DNA from 3 places in the Paenibacillus sp. FSL H7-0442 genome. Region 1 is predicted to be linked to each of the others. Evidence: riboswitches for the same ligand, from Rfam matches in the RefSeq annotation. Region 1 holds a riboswitch; each other region holds the start of a gene.

Region 1 (6,209 bases):
TCTCGGCAGCTCACGAGGTCCCAACATGAGCAGCACGCATTCTACCTGTTCGCCTGTATCCGCCAACAGCGGCTCTGCCAGCTTATACAAGGTAAGCGAAGGTTTGCGAATATAGTGGCTACGCGTATGAACTAAAGCAATGGAGGTATCAGAGATCACCTGACTACCTTGGCGCTCTCTTTCCATGAGTTGTGCAGCAACCGCAGAAGGCTCTGTAACATTCCCCCGCCCCGCCTCCAACATGCATATAGCCTCTACGGTCGCCGCCATATCCATCTCCTGATTTTCCAGCGGGTACACTTGAAATTGCTGTACAATGTGTACAATTTCATCGAGACTTTTCCGCAGACCGGTAAGCCACTCCATGTCCTGACCGGGCTGAACAACCTGTTCCTGCTGATGGTCATCAGGATGATTGAGTGTAATATGCTGGATAAATTGACGCAGGCGATCACTCTCCTCCTGCGTCAGCAGCGGGCTGATCTTAAGATAGCGATCTGGTTCAAGCGGTAGCTCTACTGTCGAAATGATCAGATCATAATCCTCCTTGGGGATCCGCGCCGCCTCGTACCATGAGGCCCTATCCACAATTTTGATCTGTGGCAGCTCTTTGGCGAGCCTTGTTGCCAGAAGTCTGGATGAACCAATGCCGCTCGTGCAGACTACGATGGCCCGCACCTCCCGCCGCAATTGTCGCAGCCGCTCCAGCGAAGCGCCGAAATGCATGACGAGAAATCCGATCTCTTCATCAGGGACTTTCATTTCTGTCATGTCCGCCGCAGCCTTTTTCACTGAGTCGAATAAGCTGCTGTAATCCTTGCGGATTTGCTGAAGGAGGGGATTACGAATCGACTTGCCTTCCTTCAAACGTTTGAATACCGGAGCCATATGGGCAATCAGTCCTTCACGCAGAACACGGTCCTCTTCCAATGGCGTGCCTGTTTCTTCCTCCACACGACGAATCAACTCATGAACCGACTCCAGCAGTACAAGATCATCGAGCGGCAGCAGCCGGGTAGAATGATCCTCGGCATCACGGAACAGCAGCCTGAAATAAGATCGTTCCGGGTCCGGAAAGTTAATATCCAGCGCCGCTGACAATTCTGCGCATATGCGTTCTACCATAGCTGTACGCAGAATGATATTCTCATCCGAATCTGTTTTTAAATAGGAGAGAAGAGGATCCATAACATACCCGAGTCGTAGACGTGCCAGCGAAACGCAAATCTGAATCAGCAACTCCATATATTTGCTTTCCACCATGTTTTCCAGCCACTTTTCATGGGGCTGCCAGAGGGCCTTTTCCACGATCAGCAAGTTCCCTCTGCCAATCATCTCCAGCAATTTGTCGGAGACACGGGTCACAGAACGAACCTCTCCCTGGCTGGAAAACAGATCAGATTCATCCAAATGTTCGAGGGCCAGCTCGGAAATCGCCCGTCTTTTGTCTATCTCCCGTCCGGTAATCTCGACACCATATCCCCGTCTGCGGACAAGCACGAGCCCTCGATCTCCGATCCAGTCTTGTAATTCGTCCAGATCATGACTGACCGTAGTTACCGTGACTTTCAGATCTGAAGCCAGCGCCAGCAGCTTGATCGGCTCCCGTGTATCCAGCAGCATGCAGAGAACCACGATCTTTCTCTCCTCAGCCGAATATTCGTCTGGATTCGTATACAGCAATTGCTTTCGCAGGCATACAAGCTGAGCTGGGTCTGCATCTATACAGATACCAATCCCTGACTTTTTCTCCAGCTTCACCTCATGAGTTGCCAGCCAATGCTCGACTGCGCCCAGTTCCCGATGAACCGTCCTTGTGCTGACATTGATCTTCGTGGCAATTTCCCCGGCAGTAACCTCTTTGGACTGCTCCAGAAGATATTCCACGATGTCACGTTGTCGTTTCGTAATATTCATAAGCGCATACCGTTCCTTCCCAAGCTCATCCCTCCAGCAGGAGACGTACACTGCATACAGTCCGCCTGACTATGATGGGGATTAAGAATCGGATTTCAGACGTTCAACCAGCGCTTCGTATTCAGGACTCTTCAGAAAATTGTCAATGGAAATGTGTTCAGCATTCGGGACTACTGTTTTAGCCCGGTCTGTCAACGTTTTTTGCGTAATGACAATATCCGCATCCTGTGGAATTTCACTGATTGCCGTATTCGTAACTGTTACGCCTACGCCCGCCTGCTTCATTTTTTTGCGTAAAATCGAGGCACCCATCGCGCTTGAACCCATACCTGCATCACAGGAAAAGACAATCTTGTTCACTTCGGATTTATCCTTGAGCGTTCGATCTGCGACAATCTCGGCAGCACGATCAGATTCGTGGTTATCTTCCATTACAGTGGCGTTAGCACTGGCACTCTTGCTTTGATTTTTCATATCTTTCAGGCGAGATGCAGCTTCCTCCAGCCCCTCTTCTTGTTGCTTACCTGTCTTGAGTAACACTGCTGCAACAGCAAAGGATACGACCGCAGCAGCGATCACCCCGCTCAGCATTGGCAAATATCCACCTTTTGGCGTCATTAGAAAATAGGCGATGATACTACCCGGTGAAGGAGCAGCAACCAGTCCGGCACCTGTCAACATGAAACAGAAGGTTCCCACAACACCGCCAGCTATAGCTGCAAGAATCAGAATCGGCTTCATCAAAATATAAGGGAAATAAATTTCATGAATCCCGCCGAAAAAATGAATGATGACTGCGCCAGGAGCTGACGACTTCGCAGAGCCTTTACCGAACAGACAGTAGGCCAGCAAAATACCAAGCCCCGGCCCAGGGTTGGATTCCAGCATGAACAGTACGGATTTGCCTGTTCTTGCAGCTTCCTCCAACGCAATCGGACTCAATACTCCGTGATTCAGCGCGTTGTTTAAAAATAATACTTTTCCGGGCTCAATAATGAGGTTGACAAGCGGCAATAGCCCCGCGTTCACGAGGAACTGTACCCCTGCCGACAACACTTGACTGATCATTTGTACAACCGGGCCGATCGCCACATGGGCAAGCAGTGCTAGAATGGCACCGATAATCCCGGCCGAAAAATTATTGACCAGCATTTCAAAGCCTGATCTGACTTTGCCTTCAATGGCCTTGTCGAACTTCTTCAATATCCACGCAGCCAGTGGACCAGCTACCATCGCGCCCAGGAACATCGGGATATCGGCTCCTACTATGACACCCATCGTCATGATGGCACCGATCACACCTCCACGCTGTCCGTGAATCATCGTGCCCCCTGTATAACCAATCAGCAGCGGCAGCAAATAATTTTTCATCGGATCAACCAGTTGTGCAAAACCCTCATTCGGGAACCACCCGGTCGGAATAAAGAGTGCTGTAATTAATCCCCACGCAATAAAGGCTCCCATATTCGGCATCACCATACCGCTGAGAAAACGGCCAAAACGTTGGACGGCGACACGAGCGCCACCGCTTGAACTGGACTTTGTGTCCACTGTGCTCATATTCATATCCTCCTTGTGAGTAAATAGCATCACTACCTTTTCTTAAAATTCATACTAAATGACAGCGCTATCTTCATCAACGAAATGAAAACGTACTTTCGTCATGAACGTTGATGACAACATTTAAATTTAAAATAACGGACAACGTATTATACCTGCATAATTCTTCTTAATATGACCGATAACAATGGAAATTAGTCGAAAAAACAGTGCTGTAAATCTGCACCTTATATAGAGGAGCTCACCTCTAAATCTAATAAATCGACGTAATTACGTCTTCTAAAAGACAACAAAAAAATAGCCGCCATGTCAGGTCATAGCGACTATTTTATACACAAAACGAGCGGACTAACGATGCTTTTATTCAATTTAATATCCATATAAAAATTTAGAATAAAGCGCTAATATTCCATCTTATATTGCTCATTATTGTTCATCCGAAATCAACTTCTCGTACTGATCCGCAGACAGCAGCTTGCTCAGAGCTTCCTCGACATCATTGCCCATCTCTACTTCGATCATCCAACCCTTTTCATAGGGAGATTCATTCACCAGCTCAGGTGTGCTTTCCAGAGCTTCATTTACTTTCAATACGGTTCCCGCCACCGGAGCAAAAAGGTCGGATACGGTCTTCACCGATTCAATTGTACCAATCTCTGCCCCCTGTTCAATCGTTGCTCCCGCCCCAGGTAATTCCACAAAAACAATATCACCCAGTTGATGCTGTGCAAAGTCTGTAATGCCGATCCGCAACGTCCCGTCTACTGTACGCTGAACCCACTCATGTTCGTCTGTATACCAAAGTTCCCGTTTCACTTCACTCATCCTGCTTTCGCCTCACTTCCACATGAATAAAATGCTTTTAATCACCTGTATTAGACAGGTTAAGATTATGACAACATGAACACTCATGTCAATAATACTAACAAAAATACTTCATGTTATCTCATATAGCATAGAATATTAAAAAATGGTAACTTGAAACAAACGCTTACATATCCTTATTTATATATTAAATGTTTTTTGGATTGTTTTATATGACATTTTTATTGACATTTTGAATGGATTTGCGTATTAATGGGTTATAGCAAATGCTTTTGGAAATACCCCGACAACTGCAAACGCGGATGAACGCGGAGGGAGAGACTACCCAAAAGATTCGCATAGCTGTTGTCGTTTCTGAGACAGTTGTGCACGCGAACTCGGATCAAGTTGTTACCTGCAAAACCGGGTAACCTACCGTTGATCCAAAAGGTAGCGCCGAAGGAGTAAACTTGCATTGCAGGTGAATCTCTCAGGCAAAAGGACCTCTGCCGGACGCATCTCTGGAGAGCATTCGCGATTAGAGCGGATCACCCAAGGGGAAACCTGGTTCACACCGGGGTAACTTTCTGGTATCAAGGACAGAGCTGAAAGAAGAGTATGGACTGCCGTCTATACGTTTCTTTCAGCCTGTCTTTTTTGTTTAGCCGATTACACTGGATAGGAGTGAAAAAATGTCTAATTTGCGAAGAACACCATTATTTCCGTCCTACGGGACGCAGCCCGGGGTTCGTTGTATTGACTTTGGCGGGTGGGAGCTTCCCGTTCAGTTTAGCGGCATCCAAAAAGAGCATGAGGCCGTCCGGCAACGCGCGGGTTTATTCGATGTCTCGCACATGGGCGAGTTTTTGGTTGAGGGCAAAGAAGCCGAGGCTTTTTTGCAACGGGTAACCACGAATGATGTCAGCCAGTTGGAACCGGGCCAAGCACAATATTCACTCCTGTGTTACCCCGATGGAGGCGTAGTGGATGACTTGCTTGTATACTGCAAAGGACCAGAGCGCTACATGCTCGTTGTGAATGCCTCCAACATCGACAAAGATTGGGATTGGCTCATGCGCCACGTACCTGCATCGGTTCATCTGGAGAATGTGTCTGATGCGATCGCATTGCTAGCATTACAAGGACCGGAAGCAGCACATATTGCCGCAGCCGTGACAGATGCAGATATTACGAATCTCGCATCCTTCCGATTCCATGAGAACGTGCAATTGTTCGGAGCAAAAGCACTCGTCTCCCGAACCGGATATACCGGGGAAGACGGTTTTGAATTTTATATACCTGCTGAGGAAGCACCCACCGTGTGGAATGGTTTGCTTCGTTGCGGTGAATCGTATGGGCTAATTCCCGCTGGGCTTGGTGCTCGCGATACACTGCGGTTTGAGGCACGGCTGCCGCTGTACGGACAGGAGTTATCTGCCACCATTTCACCGCTTGAGGCTGGTTTAGGTTTCTTCGTCAAGCTGAATAAAGGAGATTTTATCGGCAGGGAAGCACTGCAACACCAGAAAGAACAAGGAATTCCTCGCAAGTTGATCGGGCTGGAAATGATTGACCGCGGTATCCCGCGCGCTCATTATCCAGTCTTCGCGGAAGGCCAACACATTGGTGAGGTCACAACGGGGACTCAATCGCCCACCTTGAAGCGTAATTTGGGGCTAGCCCTGGTGGACAGTCGTTTTAGCACCCTATCTACACCGTTAGAGGTCGAAATTCGAGGTAAACGCCTGCGTGCGGAAGTGGTCGCAGCCCCCTTTTATAAACGGCCACGCTGATCCTAAATCCTCTTCATTTCAAAAAAATGATCATGTCAGATACGAAATTCTGGATTTTCCAACTACGATTATGTATTAGCTAATTTACTATCTAAATTTTGCTTTTCGAAAGGAGCCAGAACTTATGAAGCAGCA
Region 2 (6,209 bases), 2.0 Mb from region 1:
ATCAGCGTACCTGTAGATGTTGATACGCTTAAATATTTGCAAACAGACGAAGTCGCCTTGAATTTGAAGGCAGGACAGCTGGCTAAGGTTACGGCTACAGCCACGTATAAGGATGAGTCGGAGAAGGATGTTTCCAAACCGGCTGTCTGGTCCTCGTCCAGAATTATTGTGGCGACCGTCAAAGACGGTAACATTAAGGCACAGGGCAAGGGCAAAGCAGTAATTACTGTGAAATATGCAGGTAAAATGACGAAGATACAGGTAACCGTTCAGTAATCTGTAACCCGACTAAAAAGAAAAAGAGCAAGCATACGTCCAGCGACGATATGCTTGCTCTTTTCTTTATAAGGGCGAATTCTCTTTCCCTAGGACAATGTAGGGGAGAGGTAGTCGCCTTGTTTTATAGAGGAAAAGTAATTGGTTTAAAGCTTAGAAATTACGACTTATTCTTCTTGATTGATGCGTTGCGTGTAAGTGATTCGGTCAAACGCTTGCCAGTCGGCGTCTGAGCCAAGCCGCCTTTGGCGGTCTCGCGGTGCTTCGACGGCATCGCGCTGCCGACTTCAAGCATCACGTCAATGACTTCGTCAGACGGAATAGCGCTGCGCACACCCGCCAAAGCCATGTCCGCTGCGGCAAGCGCAGTCACGGCTCCCAGCCCGTTGCGCACGATGCACGGAATCTCCACGAGTCCGGCGACGGGGTCGCAAATCAGGCCGAGCGTGTTCTTAAGAGCGAGGCCCACGGCGTGAACAGCTTGTTCAGGCGTACCACCGCGCAGCTCGACCATAGCGCCAGCGGCCATCCCGATAGCTGAGCCAATCTCAGCCTGACAGCCTCCCTCCGCGCCAGAAATGAAGGAGTTGTTGGCGATCACGTAGCCAATGGCTCCAGCGGCGAATAGGCCGTTCACCATATGCTCATCATCCCAGCCGAACCGTTCCTGCGCACTGATGAACACACCAGGGATAACCCCACATGAGCCTGCGGTAGGAGTGGCGACAATGCGACCCATAGATGCATTAACCTCCGACACGGAGAGGGCATAAGCCATGGCGAGCGCGGAGGCATCACCGGAGCAGGTCTCCCCTGACCGCAGATACTCGGCCAGGCGCTTGCCGTCGCCGCCCGTCAATCCACTGCGGGATACGGTGGCTTGTGTCTGACCGCGATGAACGGCTTCCTTCATGATTTCATAATAATCAGACATTTGGCGAAAGATTTCTTCCTCCGTTGTATTCGTTTCTTGTACCTGCTCTTGAATCATCAAGCGGCCAATCGTGGTGGATTCTTCAGCGCATAAAGCGCTGATCTCATGCAGATGGCTAAACCGCATCGGATTCAGCTCCTTTTTTCAAATTAATCATCTTAATTTCATACATATGAGGTAAAGAACGCAGTTCCGCAATCAGTTCAGCTGGAGCAGAACTGTCCGTTTCAATGGCGGTGAGTGCTTCACCATCCCGGCCTTTGCGATCTACGTGCATATAGGCAATGTTAATGTGGGCCGCGCCCAGCGCTGAAGTTATTGCGCCCAATGTACCGGGCTTATCCGAGTGGAGAAGCACCAGCGTAGGCAGCTCCCCGGTCAGATTGACCCGGAATTCGTTGAGTTGCTGGACATGGATGCTGCCGCCGCCGATGGAGGAGCCCAGCAGTGTGCGCTGATCCTCGCCCTTCCACAACTCGAAACGGACGGTGTTCGGATGAGGAGCGGGGAGTCCACTGACGGCGAATTCCACGGTCATCCCGGCTTGCTCGGCCCATTGCTCGGCATCTGGAATCCGGTGATCGTCCGTATCGTAATTAAGCAGTCCTGCGATGAGCGCCAGATCCGTACCGTGTCCTTTATACGTATCGGCAAAGGAGCCGTACAGTGTCATACGGGCACGGTCAGGCTGCGCCCCGAGCCAGTGCCGGGCAACGCGTGCGAGTCGCACCGCGCCTGCGGTGTGTGAACTGGAAGGTCCGGTCATGGCCGGGCCGATAATAGAAAATACATCTTTGAAACGCATGGTGTGGCCCCCTGTATGTTCTAATACCATACTATATGGTATTTCCGCGTCTTTGCGCGGTTATGACGGTTCCTAATGCTGACGCACAATGTGAGCACAAAAAAGGACAGGATAAGGAAGTTTCCCTTATCTCTGTCCTCGTTACCTGAGAGTTTCGTGCGGTGTTCTTACCGCCTTACCCCTTGGGTGGCTTGCGCTCTCTCCAGAGTTGCGTCAGATGACGATACATGGACCTGAGAGATTATCCGCCAGCCGGGTGCTGGCGTCTTGCTCCTTCGGTGCCGCCAGAGTGTAAGCCCCCTGGACAGACTCTCCCGTCATCTTCATTCGCGTATACCGTTCTACATGTCTTTCTTAGCGTAATGTATGACGTGCTCGGTGTCAATCACAGGGTTTAATTTTTACATAAACAGGTGCATTTCCAATAAAAAAGATTAAAGTTTACATAATTATGGATGAAATCAGGAAGGAATTAGAAGATTGGCGGCTAATCTGATAGAGGACAAGTACATTTATGGAAATCATAGGAGGGATATTGACGTATGGTAAAAGGCTTGCGGTTCACAGGTTCACGCTTAAAAGGGATGCTGCATCTAGCAGCGATCGTTTCACTGCTGATCGGGATCTTCGTTCCGTTCGGTCAGGTCAAGGCAGAGGGAGCATTGACAGTAGCCGAAGCACTTCAGGGCCAAAGCAGTGGAGGTACGGTGACGGTAGAAGGTTATATCGTCGGACATGCTACCGGATCGAAAACGGCTAACTTTTCTTCTCCGTTTGCGAATGATTTTAACGTACTGATTGCCGACCAGGCCAATGAACGTAGCACGTCTAATCTATTGGATGTACAGCTGACATCCGCGTACAGAGGGCAATTTGGGCTAACAGGCCATCCTGAGCTGATTGGCAGCAAAATCCGTGTGACGGGTACACTCGGCGCCTACAATAATTTTGGTGGAGTGAAAAGCCCAAGCGCTGTTGAACTGGTGAACGGAAGCGAGCCGGGGGAACCAGGTGAACCTGGTGAACCTGAACCTGGCAACCCGGGTCAACCCGGTACTACATTGCCGGATGGAAAAGGCAAAAAGGTGCTGTTCGATAATACGCACGCACAGACCGCTGGTGCAGCAGATTGGGTCATTGAAGGCGCCTTCTCCGACTTTGCCAATGGACTGCGTAATGTAGGCTTTACGGTAGACCCATTAAATCGTCCCATTCCTTTTACTTATGGAGAGCAGGCCATAACCTATGACAAGCTGCGCCAATATGATGTGTTCATTATTGGTGAAGCGAATGTTGCCTTTAAGGCATCCGAGCAGGCTGCCCTGCTGCAATACGTGAATAACGGAGGGAGCGTCTTCTTCATCTCCGATCATTATAATGCAGATCGTAACAAAAACCGTTGGGATTCCTCCGAGGTTATGAATGGCTACCGTCGTGGAGCCTATACTAATCCGGCCAAAGGCATGACTGCAGAAGAGGCTGCATCACCGGCAATGCAAGGATTAACAAGCTCCGATTGGCTGGCGGCCAACTTTGGCGTTCGTTTCCGTTACAATGCGCTCGGTGATGTGAATGCTACCGACATTGTAGCCGCAGATCAATCTTTCGGTATTACCAAGGGTGTGCGCTCGATTGCCATGCATGCAGGATCTACGCTGGCTATTATTGATCCTACCAAGGCTAAAGGCATTGCTTACATCCCTTCAGGCACGAAAAAATGGGGTAATGCGGTAGATCAGGGGGTTTATAACGGCGGGGGCCGTGCGGAAGGACCTTATGCCGCTATCTCCAAGGTAGGCCAAGGCAAGGCAGCATTCATCGGTGATTCTTCCCCTGTAGAAGATGCTACACCGAAATATGTGCGTGAGGAAAACGGACAGTCGAAGAAGACATATGATGGCTTCAAAGAAGTGGATGATTCAACCTTCCTGGTGCAAACGGTTCAATGGCTTGCATGGAAGCAGGACTACACGAAATTGTCCGATGTGGCAGGTTTGACTCTGGATCAACCAACGAAGCTTCTGCCATTCGAAGAGCCTGCGGCGTCCACGGAACCACAGCCTGAGCCTTGGTCTGCTCCGGCAGCAGGCTACAAATGGTACGATCCTAGAACATTCAAGTCTGGCTCCTATGGAGCGGCTTCGTAAATTATATTGTCAGGAGCTCAATGTGAGCTTGGGTTAGTTAGTCGTTTGATCCCTGCTGAGGGATCAGGCGACTTTTTTTGTGATGAAAATTAACCTGTGGTTGGTTATTTCATTACATTTTGTGCCAGAAAGGCCGCACTATTGCTGGATCATTGATTTTTTAAATGATGTTGATAGCATAATCTTAATTGATATATCCATATACTGGTGATAGGATGTATTCAAATTATTCCGACAAAAACGGTATGTAATGTTCATGAGAGGTTTTAAACATCAAACATGGTGAGAATAAGCGGGACAAGACCATGGAGAATGGAGGAAGCGCGCATTGAATACCGAACCTGTGTTGGAAATTAAAGGATTATCCGTATCTTTTCGCATCCAGGATCAATATCACCCCGCAGTCGACCATCTGGATCTGACGGTCAACCCCAATGAAGTGCTGGCTGTAGTCGGAGAATCCGGCTGTGGCAAAAGCGCGTTAGCGCTTTCGATCCCGCAACTGCATGACATGGAACGCACGCGTGTAGAGGGGGAGGTCTTTTTTAAAGGAACGGACTTGAACCGTCTTTCCTCAGGGCAAATGAATAAAATCCGCGGAGCGGGAATTGGCATGATCTTTCAGGACCCGTTGACAGCACTCAACCCGTTGATGAGCATTGGCAAGCAGATTGAGGAAAATCTTGATTATCATACGTCACTATCTACGAAGCAAAAAAGGGAACGTGTGCTGGAGCTGCTGGAAAGTGTAGATATACCGAATCCAGTGCGTGTGTATGATCAGTATCCGCATGAACTGTCAGGAGGGATGCGGCAGCGTGTGATGATCGCGATTGCCATAGCTTGCCGACCTTCTCTTATTATTGCAGATGAGCCGACGACTGCGCTCGATGTAACGATCCAATCGCAAATTCTCGACTTGCTCAAACAACTTCAACAGGAGACTGGGAGCGGTATTATCCTGATTACGCACGATCTTGGTGTTGTGGCAGAAGTAGCCGACCGCGTGGTGGTCATGTATGCCGGAGAAATCGTGGAGAGCGCTGATGTTTTTGAATTATTCAGGCATCCACAGCATCCGTATACGCGTTCTTTGCTTGCTTCCATGCCGGGATCGCATACCAAGGGGGAATCACTGCATGTCATCGGCGGCATTGTTCCCTCATTACAAGATATCCCCCGCAATAGCTGCCGCTTTGCTCCACGTATTCCCTGGATTCAGCAGAGGGTGCATGAAGACCATCCCCAATTAAATGAAATTTCCCCTGGACATTGGGTCCGTTGTACATGTTATCAGCATTTTCATTTTGAAGACGAGGCAAAGGGGGAGGCTGCTCATGGCACTACTGGAGTTAAATGATTTGAGGGTGCACTATCCGGTGCGCGGTGGTTTCTTCCAGCGTGTTATCGATCAGGTGAAAGCAGTGGATGGCGTGTCGATCAGCATTGAGGCAGGCCAGACCTACGGGCTGGTGGGGGAATCTGGCTGTGGGAAAACGACGACAGGCAGGACGATCATCGGTCTAAATAAGCTGACGAGCGGACGGATTTTGTTTAAAGGAAAGGACCTTGCAGCTCTAAGTAGTAACAATCGTCATCCATTGCGTAGAGATATTCAGATGATTTTTCAGGACCCATACTCTTCGCTTAACCCGCGTAAGCGCGTATTGGATGTCATTGCTGAACCGCTGCGAAATTTTGAAAGGCTGAGTAGTGAGGAAGAACGGAGAAAAGTACAGACGTTGCTGGAAAAGGTCGGCTTGAACGCCGATGCAGCCTATAAATATCCGCATGAATTTTCCGGGGGGCAACGACAGCGGATCGGGATCGCGCGTGCGCTGACATTAAACCCCAAGCTGATCATTGCTGATGAGCCAGTGTCAGCACTGGACGTTTCCGTGCAGGCACAGGTGCTTAATTTTATGAAGGATGTGCAGCAGGAATTTAATTTGACGTATTTGTTCATCAGCCATGATTTAGGTATTATCCGCCATATGTGCGACCAAATCGGTATTATGTATCGGGGCCGTCTAGTGGAGCAGGGGAG
Region 3 (6,209 bases), 210 kb from region 1:
TTTGGTGCCTTATTTGCCAACAATTTCGGATTTCTCAACTACCTTCTGCAACTCTTGGGACTGCCCATGGTTCAATGGCTGAATGTGCCATGGGGTATCCAAATTGCCATTTCTTCTATGGTCGTATGGAGATGGATGGGCTATAACGCAATCATCTATCTGGCCGGACTTCAGAGTATTCCGCATGTGCTGTATGAGGCCGCCAAAATAGACGGAGCAACCGGAGCGCAAGCTTTTTTCCGCATCACTATCCCCATGCTGCGCCCAGTCATTCTGTTTACGGTCATTACGTCCACCATCGGCGGTATGCAACTCTTCACCGAGCCACAGGTCCTGGTCGGTAATGACGGCGGTTCCGGGGCAAGTGGCATGACCATCGTTTTATACCTGTACCGCGAGTCGTTCATTAACAACTATTTTGGATATGGTGCAGCCGTCGGATGGGGCATGTTCCTCATCATTGCTCTATTCTCCATCATCAACTGGAAACTCGTTCAAGGTAAAAAATAACGATGGGAAGGAGCTTCACAACATGATGCAGACACGTGCAAAATCCTTTGTTTTATATGCCGGATTGTTGGTGGGAATCATCCTGTCGATGTTTCCATTTTACTGGCTGATCGTCATGGCAACCCGTACAACTTCAGACATCTATCGTTTTCCACCGCAATTGTGGTTTGGCGGCCACTTCTTGGATAACATAACGAGAGTATTGCAGCAGATTAATTTTGCCGGAGCCTTTTTTAATACCCTTTTTGTAGCCGGTTCTGTTACCTTATTGGTTCTGTTTTTCGATTCGCTGGCAGGTTTCGCATTCGCCAAGTTTGATTTTCCGGGCAAAAAAGTGCTATTTATCGTTCTGCTAGCTACAATGATGGTCCCTTCACAACTTTCGCTTGTCCCCTCCTTTGTCATGATGGCCACCTTTGGATGGGTAGGTACGTTCAAAGCGCTTATTATCCCGGGGATGGTAAATGCCTTCGGCATTTTCTGGATTCGTCAATATGCGGAAGAATCCATTCCAAAGGAGCTGCTGGATGCGGGGCGGATGGACGGATGCAGCTTTTTTCGGCTGTACTTGAATGTAGCACTGCCTATTCTACGTCCTGCGTTCGCTTTTCTCGGCGCGTTTACCTTTATAGGAGCCTGGAATGATTATTTATGGCCGTTAATCGTCTTAACGGATGAGCGTAAATTCACACTCCAGATTGCACTGTCCCAATTAAACGGGATATACAATACGGATTATGCGATGGTCATTGCGGGCACCCTGCTTGCTGTACTGCCACTTATAATTTTATTTCTTTTCATTAGCCGCCAGTTTATTTCCGATCTTGCCGCCGGAGCGGTCAAAGATTAGATTTATTTGAATTCCCTTATTCATTTCATGTATAATAGTTAATCGTCATTTCAAATAGCTTACATGGTAAAGTTAGGTATTCAACAGGCAATCAGGTTAAGCGATTTACGATTTGAACATGAACTATGAACTGAGGGGAACTTTCCAGATGAACAAATTCACATATTATAACCCCACCAAATTAATATTTGGAGACAATCAAATTGAAGAACTGCAGCAGGAGCTGCTGAATTACGGCAAAAATATTTTACTGATATACGGAGGCGGAAGTGTCAAGCGAAATGGTCTGTATGACCAGGTATTAAACGCGTTAGAGCCGCTACATCTTAACATTCATGAATTGTCCGGCGTAGAGCCGAATCCGCGCTTGTCCACCGTTAAGAAGGGCATCGACATTTGCCGAAATGAAAACATCGACTTCTTACTTGCAGTAGGCGGCGGAAGCGTTATTGATTGCACCAAAGCCATCGCAGCAGGGGCTGAATATGACGGCGATGTGTGGGATATTATCAATAAAAAGCACATGCCTACCCAGGCTCTGCCATTCGGTACCATCCTCACACTCGCCGCTACCGGTTCAGAAATGAATCCAGATTCTGTTATCACCAACTGGGAAACAAACGAAAAATACGTATGGGGCAGCGCGGTGACGCATCCGAAATTCTCGATTCTGGACCCAAAAAACACCTTCTCTGTGCCACGTGATCAGACGGTATATGGCATGGTGGATATGATGAGCCATGTATTTGAACAGTATTTTCACAATGTTAAAAATACACCGTTGCAAGATCGTATGTGCTTTTCCGTGCTGCAAACCGTAATCGAAACTGCACCTAAGCTGTTGGAGGATTTGCACAACTACGAGCATCGCGAAACGATTTTATATGCCGGAACGATTGCTCTTAACGGAACACTGCAAATGGGCTACTTCGGGGACTGGGCTTCGCATACGATTGAACATGCATTATCTGCTGTATATGATATTCCTCATGCTGGCGGTCTGGCGATCCTATTCCCCAACTGGATGAGACATACGGTGGATCAGGATGCTGCACGCATGAAACGGCTGATGCTCAGCATGTTTGACTTAGACACCGTAGATAAAACAGATAGAGAAATCGCTTTGGAGGGTATTGACCGTCTTAGTGCATTCTGGACAAGTCTCGGTGCCCCTTCCACCCTGGCCGGTTACAATATTAATGATGAGCAATTGGAAAAAATCGCAACCATTGCAGCCCGTGAAATGGAATATGGAGGCTTCGGTAATTATAAAAAGCTGAAACAGGAAGATATTTTAGCTATTTTGCGTGCATCGTTATAACATTCAAAAAGGAGTGTCCTCAAGCCTGTGATGGCTGAAGGCACTCCCTTTTGGAATTTATGAATTAACTGTTTGTCCCTTTTCTTCTACTTGAATAGCTGCCCCTACACTGGCACCTGCAAGAATGCCCTTTTTCTTACTAGAATTCAGAGAATCCATATAGGTTCGGGTTTCTGCAACGACAATGCCTGATAAGCCGAGCAGTGCAATCAGGTTCGGGAAAGCCATCATTGCGTTAAAGATATCTGCCAGCAGCCAAATCGCATCCAGTTTAATGAACGCGCCCCCGCCAACGAGTAGAATGAACAGATAACGGTATGGCTTAATCCACTTGACGCCAAGCAAGTATTCAACACAGCGTTCCCCGTAATAGTTCCAGCCGAGCATGGTGGTGAACGCGAACATAATCAGAATAATTGTGAGCAGTTCTGCCCCCAGCGGGAATGCGCTGGAAAATGCTTGCTGAGTCATCAGGCCCGCATCGGTAGGCCCGCTCCACACACCGCTAACCAGTAGCGTCAACCCGGTCATCACACAAATAACCATCGTATCAATAAACACGCCTGTCATGGAAATCAGCCCTTGTTCCGCAGGCCATTTGGTTTTGGCAGCTGCGGCTGCAATCGGTGCGCTTCCCAATCCGGCCTCATTGGCAAAAATACCTCTGGCTACCCCACTTCGCATCGCCAGCATAATCGTAGCTCCGGCAAATCCGCCCGTTGCCGATGTAGTTGAAAATGCCGAATGGAGCACCAGCGCAATTGCGGCAGGAAGCTGGTCAGCAAACCGAATCAGTACGATGAGACAGATCAGTACGTACAAGCCTGTTTTAAAAGGAACGACCTTCGTCGATACCTTGGCAATACTTTTGAGTCCTCCAATAGTAACCAGTCCTGTGAGGATAGCAATAATCAGTGCCGTTACAATGGGCGGAACACCAAAACTGTTTTCCGTCGAAGATACAATCGCTTTGACCTGTGGAAACGTTCCAATCCCGAACAACGCTACCAGCATGCCCGAAAAAGCAAACAGCATCGCCAGCGGTTTAAAACGGCGTCCCAGACCTTTCTCAATATAATACATCGGGCCGCCGGAAAATTGTCCATTCCGATCCTTCACCCGGTATTTTACCGCAAGTACACCTTCCGCATATTTCGTCGCCATCCCAAAAAAGGCTGCAACGACCATCCAGAACAAGGCACCCGGCCCGCCCAGCTTAATGGCTGTCGCTACGCCGACAATACTTCCTGTGCCAACTGTAGCCGCTAGCGCCGTACTCAAAGCCGCAAAACTACTTACATCCCCGCTGCCTTCATTCGGGGCCTTACCGATCAGCTTGATCGCCAGGGGCAGGCGGAATACCTGCAACATTTTCAGACGTATGGTCAGCCACAACCCCGTTCCCATGACAAGAATGATGAGAGGCGCCCCCCATATCCAACTGCTAATCGCTTCTAACACATGTACCAAATTCATTTCAACCCGCTCCTCCAGCATATTAGAAAACAAAAAAGAGTCAAATCAGCTGATTCGACTCCTGGAGAGGTTAAAGGCACGAAAAAATACAACCATCTTGTGCAGGTTTCTGCCTCTAATAGCTCATAAAAAAGCCTAGGGCATTCCCTGTCACAGGTTATTCGCGTCTCTGTCCTTTTGCCTGAGAGTTTAAGCAGATGTTCTCTGCGGTGCACCTTCGGCGCCCAATTAAGGGTCTCTCCAGAGTTCTGTCCGTTTACGGTCCCCGCTTGTGGCTGTAAACAGCCTAAGCACCTGAGAGTTTTGCCCCTTCGGTCGGAACTTTCGTTCCATCTCCCGCAAACATCAACCAGACATATGAAATTTTTATTCATTATACAGAAAACTTTCAGCTTATTACAAGTGAAAAGTTTGTGAAGCCCTCTGAAATATTATTATGTCTATCAAAAAAGCGGGTACAGCAGATTGCATCCTTAGGATGTCCTCTGCTATACCCGCCCGAGACGATATGAAATTACAATTCTTCACCATTGGTTGCTATCACATTTTTATACCAGTTAAAAGAGTCTTTTTTGGAGCGTTTGAGCGTTCCGTTACCGTCATCATCCAGATCAACGTAAATAAATCCGTAGCGCTTGGACATTTCGGAAGTAGACATGCTCACGAGGTCGATAGGGCCCCAGCTGGTGTAACCAATCAGATCAACACCGTCAGCAATCGCTTCCTTCATTTGGACAATATGCTGACGCAAGTAATCAATGCGATACGTGTCATGCACAGAGCCGTCCTCTTCCACCTTATCATATGCACCCAAGCCATTTTCCACGATGAACAGCGGCTTTTGATAGCGATCATAAAACGTATTCAGTGTAACACGCAGGCCGATCGGATCGATCTGCCATCCCCAGTCGGAGGACTGCAGATACGGATTTTTCACGCCGCCAATCAGGTTTCCTGCTGCTTTCTCGCCTTCTGGACCTGCCGATACGGTCAAGGTCATGTAGTAGCTAAATGAGATAAAATCAACCGTATTATTTTTCAAAATTTCGGCATCGCCGGGTTCTGTCTGGATCACAATATTATTTTCTACAAAATAACGATTCATATAGTTGGAATATTCCCCACGGGCATGCACATCCGTAAAGAATAGGTTCATCTGATTTTCATGCTGGGCTTTCAGTATATCCGCTGGGTTACACGTATGTGGATAGCTTTCTATACGTGCCAACATACAGCCGATCTGAGCACCCGGGATGATCTCATGTCCCCGTTTGGTTGCCAGTGCACTAGCTACAAATTGATGATGCAATGCTTGATATATCGCTTGTTGTTTGTTTTCTACACGGTCAATAACCACACCGCCACCGGTGAACGGACTCATGGTCATTACATTGATTTCATTAAAGGTCAGCCAGTATTTTACTTTATCCTTATAGCGTGTAAACACCGTTTCGGCATAATTGACGTAATGCTGTATGACTTCACGACCCAGCCAGCCATTATACTTCTGAGTCAGACCTAGCGGTGTTTCATAATGTGACAATGTTACCAAGGGCTCAATATTATATTTGCGCAGCTCATCAAATACATTGTCGTAGAATTGCAATCCTGCTTCATTCGGTTCGTGATCATAGCCATTCGGGAAAATCCGCGACCAGTGGATGGACATACGAAATACTTTAAAGCCCATTTCAGCGAACAATGCAATATCTTCTTTGTAGTGGTGGTAAAAGTCCACACCTTCACGTTTTGGGAAACGGGCATTGACTTTGCCTGCCAAAATGTCTTCGAGTCGCTCGGACGAAATCTCTATAGCGTGATCGTTCTTACGTTCCGCTTTGGGTACATAAGCAATCATGTCTGCGCTGGACAAGCCTTTTCCATCTACGTCAAAAGCACCTTCCAATTGGTTGGCTGCAGTTGCCCCGCCCCACAAGAAGTTTTTCGGAAATCCTTTTAGCATCTTCGTCATGGTATAAAGACCTCTTTCCGTATATAAGATTTTTACTTTGGCCTAAGTAATCCCATCAAATGCTGCAAATGTGAATCCAT

What was found. A riboswitch is a leader RNA that binds a small molecule or an ion and turns the genes downstream of it on or off. The one in region 1 is predicted to bind glycine.
Region 2: another riboswitch for glycine. It lies ahead of sdaAB (L-serine ammonia-lyase, iron-sulfur-dependent subunit beta); the one in region 1 lies ahead of gcvT (glycine cleavage system aminomethyltransferase GcvT).
Region 3: another riboswitch for glycine. It lies ahead of MHH57_RS19260 (sodium:alanine symporter family protein); the one in region 1 lies ahead of gcvT (glycine cleavage system aminomethyltransferase GcvT).

The regions. Positions count from the first base shown of each region.
Region 1 is NZ_CP151963.1:4,161,691-4,167,899, forward strand. It holds gene MHH57_RS18425 (BglG family transcription antiterminator) at 1-1,917, opposite strand, end outside; gene MHH57_RS18430 (PTS mannitol transporter subunit IICB) at 1,999-3,477, opposite strand; gene gcvH (glycine cleavage system protein GcvH) at 3,904-4,302, opposite strand; glycine riboswitch at 4,605-4,797, shown strand; gene gcvT (glycine cleavage system aminomethyltransferase GcvT) at 4,974-6,074, shown strand; gene gcvPA (aminomethyl-transferring glycine dehydrogenase subunit GcvPA) at 6,199-6,209, shown strand, end outside.
Region 2 is NZ_CP151963.1:428,293-434,501, forward strand. It holds gene MHH57_RS01905 (Ig-like domain-containing protein) at 1-276, shown strand, start outside; gene sdaAA (L-serine ammonia-lyase, iron-sulfur-dependent, subunit alpha) at 437-1,336, opposite strand; gene sdaAB (L-serine ammonia-lyase, iron-sulfur-dependent subunit beta) at 1,326-2,015, opposite strand; glycine riboswitch at 2,138-2,231, opposite strand; gene MHH57_RS01920 (DUF6359 domain-containing protein) at 2,558-4,162, shown strand; gene MHH57_RS01925 (ABC transporter ATP-binding protein) at 4,491-5,522, shown strand; gene MHH57_RS01930 (ATP-binding cassette domain-containing protein) at 5,500-6,209, shown strand, end outside.
Region 3 is NZ_CP151963.1:4,376,620-4,382,828, forward strand. It holds gene MHH57_RS19245 (sugar ABC transporter permease) at 1-510, shown strand, start outside; gene MHH57_RS19250 (carbohydrate ABC transporter permease) at 533-1,360, shown strand; gene MHH57_RS19255 (iron-containing alcohol dehydrogenase) at 1,509-2,681, shown strand; gene MHH57_RS19260 (sodium:alanine symporter family protein) at 2,739-4,157, opposite strand; glycine riboswitch at 4,317-4,411, opposite strand; glycine riboswitch at 4,430-4,506, opposite strand; gene MHH57_RS19265 (glycoside hydrolase family 1 protein) at 4,672-6,129, opposite strand.